One region of the Robertmurraya beringensis genome, then DNA from elsewhere that is predicted to be linked to it. Evidence: riboswitches for the same ligand, from Rfam matches in the RefSeq annotation. Region 1 holds a riboswitch; each other region holds the start of a gene.

Region 1 (3,467 bases):
AAGAATACATTTTAGTGAACCCGTTATTGAGTACGGAGAACATTGATACGATTAAAAGCTTTATACAGAATAATATTGAAGCCATAGCAAAGGGTGAAAAATACAAAAAGATCGAACGTCATTCTGTACCTTCATCTGTTGTTAAGAAAAACATCGATTTGCATGACATGCTAGAGGACATTAAGAGTATTCAACATAGTATAGAGTCTATCATGCAAAATTACCGATTTTACAGGATGAACCATTCGGAAAGCCAGGAATTGATCCTTAATAAAATGTTGCAGATTGCCGAGAAAGAGAATCTAGTGACTGAATCTGAGGACATTCTTTATTCGCTCAAAGAGAGGGAAAAAAGAGGGGGGCTCGGGATTCCTCAGACCAATTTAGCCTTATTTCATGCAAGAAATGAGCATGTGCGTGAGCTGATTTTCCAAATTGCTCATCTGCCTAATCCTTGTCTGGTTAGGGGAATGGATGGAAACATGGTCATGATGAAGAACCTATTGCTCATGCTGGCCCCATTAGAGTTAAGCAACAGACAGCAGGAGATTATTAGCTTAATTAGTACAAATATTATTGAAACCGATGAAGCTATTTTGATTTTTTCATCGGCAAATGAAGAACTAATTTATAAGAGATTAGAGTCTATTTTTTCGAATTATTTACAGTCGAATTTTAAAATAAATGATAGAGGGATGATGTAATGAAATTAGCAGTACATTTTGGAGCAGGTAACATCGGGAGAGGATTTATTGGAGCCCTTTTTTCTCAGTCAGGATACCATGTTACTTTCGTAGACATTGCCGAACCAATCATTAATCAATTAAATGATGAAAAACAATATAAAGTGAAGCTTGCCACAGATGCACAAGAGAGTATTCTTATTGAGAATGTTTCAGGATTGAATAATTTAACACAGGAAAATGAAGTAATAGAAACAATCAAGAAGGCAGCTTTTTTAACGACGGCTATTGGACCTAACATTCTCCCGAGAATAGCGCCTTTAATTGCAAAGGGATTGGCTGCAAGGGTAGAAGAGAATAGTGACAAGCTATATGTCATTGCCTGTGAAAATCAAATTTCCGCTACTGACTTATTAAAGGGTTATATTTTAGAGCATCTTGATAATCAAACGCAAGAAAAGGTACTTGCTCATGTAGAATTTTTAAATTCTGCTGTTGACCGTATCGTACCGATTCAAAATAATCAAGGTTCTCTCGATGTACTTGTTGAACCTTACCATGAATGGGTGGTAGAAACGAAAGAAGAAATTCCTCCTATTGAAGGAATGATTATCGTTCCTGAACTAGCTCCATTTATTGAAAGAAAGCTGTTTACGGTTAACACAGGACATGCCGTTATTGCTTATTTCGGTTATCTGGCAAAAAAAGAAACGATTGACCAAACTCTAGCGGATATGGATATCTACAATCAGGTGAAGGCCACACTTGGTGAGACGGGTGCTTATTTAATCAAACAGTACGATCTAGATCCGGAAGAACATCAGAAATATATTGAGAAAATCATAAAACGTTTCGAGAATTCTCATCTGCATGATGGTGTGACAAGAGTAGGTCGTTCCCCGTTAAGAAAGCTTGGACCAGAGGATCGACTCGTTCGTCCAGCCCTACAAGCTCTAAAAGCGGGCCTTTCTTACGATAATTTAGCAAAGGCTATTGCTGCAGCCTTACTTTTTGATTACAAAGATGATGAAGATGCAGTAAAGCTTCAGTCAATGATTAACGAACATGGAGTGTCGTATGTTCTTCAACAAGTATGTGGTCTTGAGGAGTCAAGCCAACTTGCTAATGATATTATTAGACATTATGAAGTATTAAAGGGGTAAAACCCTTTCTAGAGTAAGGTTGTCGGATGGTTACCGTCAACCTCTTTTTTTATCATGAATTAGGGCTTTTAGTGGTAGAACCTTACCCTACAAAGTTTTAAGGTATTTTAGTAATCTTGATATTGCATCCTATTACTGTATAATGATAAATTTAATGGGTATATGCTACTACTTTTGCAGATTAAATTGAAAATATTATTTTAGAGATTTTTAAAGAAAATATACCATCGATAATGGCAAACTTATTGAAAAATAAGGACGCAAAGCTACGGGTCTAAAGCTAGGTACAGCAATGATCGCCGGGTTACCGAAAGGGTTGGATTAATAAAATGGTAGGATTATTTCCTATTTTATTAAAGCTCACCAATCTTTTGGTGGGCTTTTTATTGTTAGTTATTAACACTTCACTCATTACTTCAAGCTCAGATAAATTAAAAATTTTATAAAGAGAGGTAGAAAAAAACGATTAAAATAATATGAAATATTATAGGAGAAACAAATGAAAAATAAGAACATAGTTGTCTTTATGAGGGAATACTCGTCAAATAAAAAAATTAAAGAATTACTAAAAAAAATAAATCCTTTGCTTGCTAAAAAAGAGAATAATCTAAGAATCCATCTAGAGGCGTTAATCAATAATGGGATAACCGAAGAGGAATTTATGGTATTAGATGCAAAAGTGAAGTTAGGTAAACTATGTCTGGATTTAGAAGAATTTATTCCTAATAGTTTTGCTACTATCCTTTTTTATGTGAAAGAGGAAAACAAGATCTATCATGGGGCTGCACCCAATATTCCTTTACAATATTTTGAATTTTTTCAGGATATAAATGATAAGCAACTGTTTCATGAAATGATTTGTGGTAGAGCAATTGCTTCAAGGGACATTGTTTACTCTGAGATTTTTTCGGATCCACAATGTATTCATGAGAGGCGAATTTCTTTGGAAAGAGGTTTCCAATCAGTTTGGTCAGTTCCTTTTTTTAAAAATGATTCAATAATTGGTACATTTGCCATTTATCAAACAATAAAGAAGAAGCCGTCTAGAAATCAAATAGAACAAGTAAAACAAAAGGTTTCTGAATATCAAGATGAAATATATAGATTTTCAAATAACATAGTTTAAAAAATGCTTAAACTGTGACCAGAAAAGTTTTACTAGGTAGTTACGAAAACCTGATTAGTGCAGTTTTAGTTTGTCCGGGTTGAGTACTCAATGTAGTTTATTGGTATTTTATAGCTAGATATTCTTTCTTACATTGGAGAGCCCGCTAGTAACTAGCGGGCTTTATTTTAGGTGACGGGGTCGAAGCCACAAGTGCAGTTACGTTCTAGGTTGGCTACTGGTATAGTAAAACCATATGAAAAAGGACAACCAGAAATATGGCTGAGCTTATATACACTATTAAACATGAGGTAAAAAAATGGACAAAATCATACACTCTCTAAAAAGTTTTCGTTACACCAAAGCGGTGTTTGTCAAGATAGTTGTCGCATTTAACTTGTTTACTAGTGTAAGAACGTAAGGGTAACTACCGCGCTTTGCTTGGTGGTCTTCTCATCAAAGAACAGAATTCATTCTGTTCTTTGATGAGAAGGGAATGGGTAGTTCAAGCTCAGT
Region 2 (3,467 bases), on a different contig from region 1:
AATTGAAGGGGAGATTTTCCGATGTATCTAGTAAAAGTTGAATGCCTTTTACACCCAGTACATTGGCGATTTCATGAGGATCGGCAACAATAGTGGTCACTCCTCTTAAAAGCTCAACCTTCGCAAATTCCTTCGGAGATACCATAGATGATTCAATATGAACATGACCGTCCAGAAAAGCAGGGCATACGTATCGGCCGCCTGCATCAAATTCCTTTTTACCAGAATATTGCCCTACACCAACGAAAGCTCCATCTGTAATGGCAACGTCACCTTCATAAATTTCGCCGGTAAATACATCAATAATCTTGCCATTTTTTATAACAAGATCAGCCTCTATTTTCCCTGAGGCTGCTTCAATACGTTGTTTTAGTTTGTTTTTATCCATACTCTCCTCCTAGAGTGTCTATAAGAGACTAGTATTCTGTTTTGTCAGATGATACTTCCCACATTTTAAAAGGTAGATTATACTCGTCAACCGTAATTTGATTCATCATAATCGTTCTATCTTCAATTGGCAAGCTAATTTCTTCATAAATAAAGTGATCATCAAAGCCAATTTTAGCAGCTTCCTCTTTCGTACACGCATAATAGACGGCCTTTGGTCTCGCCCAATAAATCGCTCCGATACACATCGGACAAGGCTCGCAACTTGTGTAAATCTCACAATCTGTCAGTTGAAAGCTGCCTAAATAGGAGCAAGCTTCACGAATCGCTTGAACCTCTGCATGGGCAGTAGGGTCATTGCTGCTGGTGACCTCATTTTTGCCTTTACCGATAATTTCCCCGTCCTTAATCACAATTGCCCCAAAAGGACCACCATGATTACTTAACACATTTTCACACGCTAACTTAATCGCTTCATTCATAAAAAATACTTTTTCCAATAGAATCACCTTTTCTGATGTAGTGAATGATTGATTAAAAAACTAACCTTTGTAAAAAGGTTAGTTTTTTTGGGTTGGAGGGCAAAAGAGGTTTCATATAATTGGTGGGTTTATTTCTGTATTATATGTATGTTTGAATATTCTGTCTGTTATGTTGTGATATTTTTTAACAATAAAAAAGCTCTTACCTGAAAAAGGTAGGAGCAACTTGTCAGATTATTTACGCTGAGTTTATTATAGTGTTTTATAGGTATAAAGAACCAGTTGATTTGAAATACCTAAAATATATTCACATTATTATTTCTGAAAAATAAGGAGTGTAAAAAGGGAATGGATGAATAAAAATAAAATAAGGGAGTAAGAAGAGTTTGCGCTGTTTTAATATAATATTTACCTAACATTACCTAGTGTTAAATTTACATAAAACCTCTTTTTTTTTCATTTTTTTTAGTGTAGAATACTAGTAAATAAGTAATGTTTATCACAGAGTCTTTTTCATTAAATAAGGGCGCGAAGAAATATGACTTGTACGTGGGCACCTGAGTCATATTGAGCGATTGGTGCAACCGACCTTTACAACTACATTCCATTGAATGAGCTGTAAAGGTTTTTTTATCCCCAAATTTAAGAACAAGCTCTCGAAAAAACATAAAAAAATTAAAAGGGGACCTTTCTTCATGTTAAAATCATTAAAGAAGAAAATGAAAGACCAAGCTGGTTTAACGCTAATTGAACTACTTGTTGTTATTGTTATTTTGGGGATTATTGCTGCTGTTGCGATTCCGATGGTTATGAGTCAGAGACAAGAGGCTGAGGATAATACAGATTTACAAAATCTGAAACTTGTTCAAGATGCAGTAAATCGATTTAATGCAGTTGAGGGAGTATGGCCAGGGAGTACAGACGAGGTAATAACTACTACTGAGCTAGTCCCAGAATTTCTAAATGAAATTCCAACAACATGCGCTGATGGAACTACTGCTGCAGAATTTAGAATTGATGGTAATGGTGTAGTTGAGTCTAGCTGTGTAACTACTCCATAGAGAAATAAAAGCTGTCGCGTCTCTGAGACTGTGGCAGCTTTGTTTTTAAGAGAAATCTCTGAAAGGAGCTAAATGAATTGTATATATTTGATTTATTTATTATCTTATTTTCCCTCGTATTCGGTAGCTTCTTCAATGTAGTAGCCATCCGCCTACTAAAAAAAGAATCCATCTCCTACCCACCATCCCACTGTACCTCCTGTAATCACAGGTTAGGTTTCTTTGATTTATTTCCTCTATTTAGTTACCTATTCATTAAAGGTCGTTGTCGTTATTGTAAAGAAAAAATCTCTCCTCTATACCCATTAGGAGAAGCTATGACTGCGATTATATTTTTTGTTGTTTACAAAGAAATAGGGCTTACTTCAGAACTAATTCCTGCCATTCTTTTATCAACATTATTAATTCTTTCTGTTTTAACAGACATCCGTGAAAAATTGATTCTAGATGTGATTACTCTACCAAGTATTGTGGTTCTTGTTATTGTACGTTTCTTCATCGGAGAAGAACCATTTTTAACTTACTTACTAGGCAGTGTAGTTGGTTTCGGTTTGCTCTTGTTGCTAGCTGTTGTCAGCAAAGGCGGCATGGGTGGCGGTGACATTAAGCTGTATGCAGCTATTGGAGTGGTACTCGGTCCAGCACTAACTGTAATGAGCTTGGTTTTAGCCTCGTTTGTAGGAGCCATTGTTGGAATACTATTAATCGCATTAAAAATTGTTAAACGAAAAGAACCGATTGCCTTTGGGCCTTCGATTATGATTGGAACATTAGTGGCTTACCTGTATGGGGAAGAAATTTGGACTTGGTACAGCTCACTACTCCTATAAGGGGCAGATGATATGAACAACGAAAAGGGAGTTACATTAATTGAATTGTTGATCTCTGTTGTTATTGCTGGAATGGTGATTGTACCGTTGCTCCTAATTATGACGGGTTCCTTTACAAGGACAGTGGAGCAAGGGGAAGACACGCAATTGAATTATTATGGTCAACAAATTATGGAGATTATCCGTGAAAAGGGGTATATAAGCGGAACCTCCCCTACACAATATTATTGCCAAAAAGATCAGAGCTGCGGCACCGCTACTATAGCTAACTATGATGCGAAAGTAACAATTACAGTAAATCCGGTTACGTATAGTGCGATTGAGTTCTTTGAAGTAACAGCAAAAATAGTATCAACTGACTCTTCAAGTTTAGAGCTTGTCACGGTGGTGAAAAAGCAATGAGAGATGAAAAAGGTGTAACACTAATTGAATTACTCATTGTCATTTTAATTATGGTAAGTATCTCAGCACTTGCCTTTACCCTGTTTAGCTATGGGACAAAAATGGAACAAGCAGTAGCAAAGGAAAATGAACTCCAGCGTGAGGCTCGTTTTATTATGGAAACGATCTCGAATACGGTAAGAGATGGAAATGAAATAAGCAATAAAATTGTTTACTCTAATGGTGAAATAAAATTAGTATCAGGGACCGTGTTATCTAAAAATGTTAAGAGCTATACGGTTACTGAACAGCTTGTTGAAGGTGGC
Region 3 (3,467 bases), on a different contig from region 1:
GAGCCGTACGAAGGGAAAGTGGCTGTGGCAGAAGTTATTATTAACCGAGTAGAGCATGAAGAATTCCCTGACACAGTAAAAGAAGTTGTATATGAGCAGGTATCTGGTACGTATGCATTTTCTCCTGTTCAAAATGGAGAGATTAACAAGCCAGCGGATGTGGAATCAGTGGAAGCGGTAGAAGAGGCTCTAGTTGACAAAGAGAATGATTCAGAGGCTATATATTTTTATAATCCGGAAATCGCAACGGACACATGGATTTTATCAAGACAAGTGATAGAAACAATTGGAAACCATCGATTTGCGATTTAAAAACCAGGGAAAAACCCTGGTTTTTCTATTGAATAATGTATTGCTTTAATGCTTGTTGTAAAGTTCCTAATGTTTTTGTCTTCATAAAGAAGGAGGAAATATCTAAATGAATCATCTTTTTAACCACTTCGGCACGTAAACCAGTAATAATCGAATGGCAACCCATCATGGAAGTACCATCGATGATTTTCATGAGATGATCGATCACGTCGGGTTCCATATTGCCAATTCCTGATAAATCAATAATTAACGTTTGAATTCGTAGTCTTCCAATTTCTGTGAGAACCTTTTCTTCAAGTATGGCCGTTCGGAAGGAGTCTACGGTCCCAATTAAAGGCAAAATACATACAGAAGAAGTGATTGGAATAATAGGTACTGATAGATTTTCAACTAGTTGTCTTTGTGCAACAATTAGGGCATCTTTGTAATTTGAATAACTGATAAAGAAAGTATTCAAAAACTGGTCGACACGGTTATTAATTTGTAGCTCGAGATGAAAGAAGTCATCCAAATCATATTTGTTGGAAAGATTGTTAAACGATTGAATAAATCTCCAAAGTGTACGCCTTATCGCTTGAACCCACTCCAGTTTGAAGGATAATTCAATTGAATGGGTTGCCCAGACAATTCCCTCCTGCTTGGCAAAAGCTTTCAGTGCATCTTCATTACCATCAATAATGTCAATGACCAGCTTTTGAGCATTCGAGACTAAGTTGATATTACCGATCCTTAGTATTTCATCGATCCGATCTTTTACATTTACAGCCTCTAGAAGAAGTGAGTTCTTAAATTTATCTTTATTTTCTTCAATAAAGTATTTTAAGTCAAAAGAAGCTTGATATGTAAGTTCCATAAGATGTTCCCCCTTTTACATTTCCCCAAGAACTGATACCCGTAAAATGTATTTGATAAACATGTTTTTACAATAAATATTAATTATATATTTAATGAGGAAAAAGAACGATTTTTTAATTAAAAAAAACAGTGACTTTTATCATAGTTATCGACTATTTTCGACAAATCTTCTATAATATGTTTGCTAAAATATAAAATAAAATTGAAAAAGGCAAACTCATTGAAAGGTGGGGACGCAAAGCTACAGGTCTAAGGTTCAAAAGGAACTAGGATGGCTGAGTTGCCAAGGGAATAATCGGAAGACCTATATCCCTTTTGGTATAGGTCTTTTCTGTATTTCTTTAAATTTATTGGCCATACACCTTTAACATTACAATAGAAATATAACAGAAGAGAAGAAGGTCATGTCATGAGCAACCAAAAATTCGATTTATTGGAGAAAGTGTTTCATACAAGTAATGATTACTTAATTGTAAAAGATGTTAATGGAAGATGGATCGAAGCAAATAAAAAGACCCTGCAATTATTTGATATTGAGGAAGGGGCATATAAGGGAAAAACGGATGAACAACTTGCACAGAAATACAAAAAGTTTGAGAACTATGGTCCTATTTGTGTTCATTCAGACAATCAAGCGTGGGTAAGTAAAACAGAATTTCAATTAAAAGAATCGTTTCGTATGGATGGGAATGACTATACATTTCATGTTAGAAAGATTCCACTTTATGATGAGAACGGTTATGCAGATAGTTTAGTCGTAGTAGGTAGAAATATTACGGAGCAAGAAAAATACCAAGCCATTAGTGATAAACAGTATAAAGCCTTACAAATGATTGCGTCAGGTGAACCATTAATTGATGTTTTTCGAAATATTGTGAATGCTGTGGAGGTACTATCTAGTAACAGTATTTGCTCGATAATGTTTTATGAAGAGAGTGAGAATTGGTTACGTAACGGATATTCACATAGCTTTCCAGATGGATTTTTAAAGAAAATCGACCGGTTTCCAGTTGGTTTGAACTATGCATCTTGTGGACATGCTGCTTTCACGAAAGAGATAGCAATTGTCTCGGATATTGAAACTGACCCATCTTGGTCTAATTGGAAAACGATCCCTTTGAGCTATCAATTGCATTCTTGTTGGTCGATTCCCATTCTGTCGTCAAAAGGAGAATTATTCGGTACATTTGCGATCTATCATCCTGAAGTAAGAAAACCAAAGTCGTATGAAATCGAATTACTTAAAGTATTTAGTTATTTAACTGGATTAGCGATTGAAAGGGATAATCAGGTAAAAGAAATCCAATACTTGGCATCTCATGACACATTAACAAATCTCCCGAATATCCGATTTTTAAAGGATGTTATTGATCGTTTAATTAGTAGACAAGATGAGTTTGCGATTTTGTTTATTGATTTAGACCGATTTAAGCCTATTAATGATACCTTCGGACACGCGGTAGGAGATCAGGTGTTAAGTGAAGTAGCAAGGCGGATAAACTCAAATATCCCGAAGAAAGGGATCGTCACCCGTATGGGTGGTGATGAATTTGTCATCCTTTTAAGAAAAATGAAAATTGAGAAACAACCAAAAGCAGTGGCAGAAAAAATATTACAAGAAATAAAAGAACCGATAATAATAAATGACAGAGAGTTTTACGTATCAGCTAGTATTGGGATCAGTATGTACCCATTTCATGGTCATACAGGGGACATATTAATTAGAAATGCAGATGTTGCGATGTATAGTGTAAAAGGCGAGGATGGACAATCCATCCAAATGTTCAATGATTCCCTCACGAAGCACGGTACAGAATTATTTATGTTACAAGGAGAACTTCGTGAAGCAATCAAGCAAGAGCAATTTTTTATACAATATCAACCGAAAATTCAATTGGCAACAGGTAAATTTACTGGTCTAGAAGCACTCATCAGATGGAAGCATCCACTGAAGGGGAACATCAGTCCTGACACATTTATCCCATTAGCAGAGGAAAGTGGATTTATTGATGCGTTAGGAGAATGGGTTCTCCGGGAAGTATGTTTACAGGTAAAGAAGTGGAGGGAGACAAACCTAGCACATTTACCTGTTGCAGTAAATGTGTCTGTGAGACAATTTGTTTTAAATGATATCCCCAGTTTAGTGGAAGATATTCTAGCAGAATATGATCTACCATCCGAATCAATTGAGATTGAAATTACAGAAAGTGTGTTAAGTAAGCATGAATATTTAATTCAAAATGCAGTTAGCAAGCTTCAAGAAATTGGAGTGAAAGTGTCAATTGATGATTTTGGGACAG

The links. A riboswitch is a leader RNA that binds a small molecule or an ion and turns the genes downstream of it on or off. The one in region 1 is predicted to bind cyclic di-GMP.
Region 2: linked by a shared signal. The riboswitch ahead of ACFFHF_RS00605 (competence type IV pilus major pilin ComGC) and the one ahead of ACFFHF_RS12280 (GAF domain-containing protein) in region 1 are both predicted to bind cyclic di-GMP.
Region 3: linked by a shared signal. The riboswitch ahead of ACFFHF_RS13300 (EAL domain-containing protein) and the one ahead of ACFFHF_RS12280 (GAF domain-containing protein) in region 1 are both predicted to bind cyclic di-GMP.

What each region holds. Positions count from the first base shown of each region.
Region 1 covers NZ_JBHLUU010000081.1:3,635-7,101, forward strand. Annotated here, with positions in the region: gene ACFFHF_RS12270 (BglG family transcription antiterminator) at 1-704, shown strand, start outside; gene ACFFHF_RS12275 (mannitol-1-phosphate 5-dehydrogenase) at 704-1,846, shown strand; cyclic di-GMP riboswitch class I at 2,072-2,158, shown strand; gene ACFFHF_RS12280 (GAF domain-containing protein) at 2,346-2,972, shown strand.
Region 2 covers NZ_JBHLUU010000005.1:36,129-39,595, forward strand. Annotated here, with positions in the region: gene ade (adenine deaminase) at 1-388, opposite strand, end outside; gene ACFFHF_RS00600 (nucleoside deaminase) at 417-887, opposite strand; cyclic di-GMP riboswitch class II at 1,385-1,468, shown strand; gene ACFFHF_RS00605 (competence type IV pilus major pilin ComGC) at 1,565-1,930, shown strand; gene ACFFHF_RS00610 (prepilin peptidase) at 2,008-2,760, shown strand; gene ACFFHF_RS00615 (type IV pilus modification PilV family protein) at 2,773-3,162, shown strand; gene ACFFHF_RS00620 (prepilin-type N-terminal cleavage/methylation domain-containing protein) at 3,159-3,467, shown strand, end outside.
Region 3 covers NZ_JBHLUU010000096.1:586-4,052, forward strand. Annotated here, with positions in the region: gene ACFFHF_RS13290 (cell wall hydrolase) at 1-312, shown strand, start outside; gene ACFFHF_RS13295 (STAS domain-containing protein) at 338-1,165, opposite strand; cyclic di-GMP riboswitch class I at 1,368-1,455, shown strand; gene ACFFHF_RS13300 (EAL domain-containing protein) at 1,577-3,467, shown strand, end outside.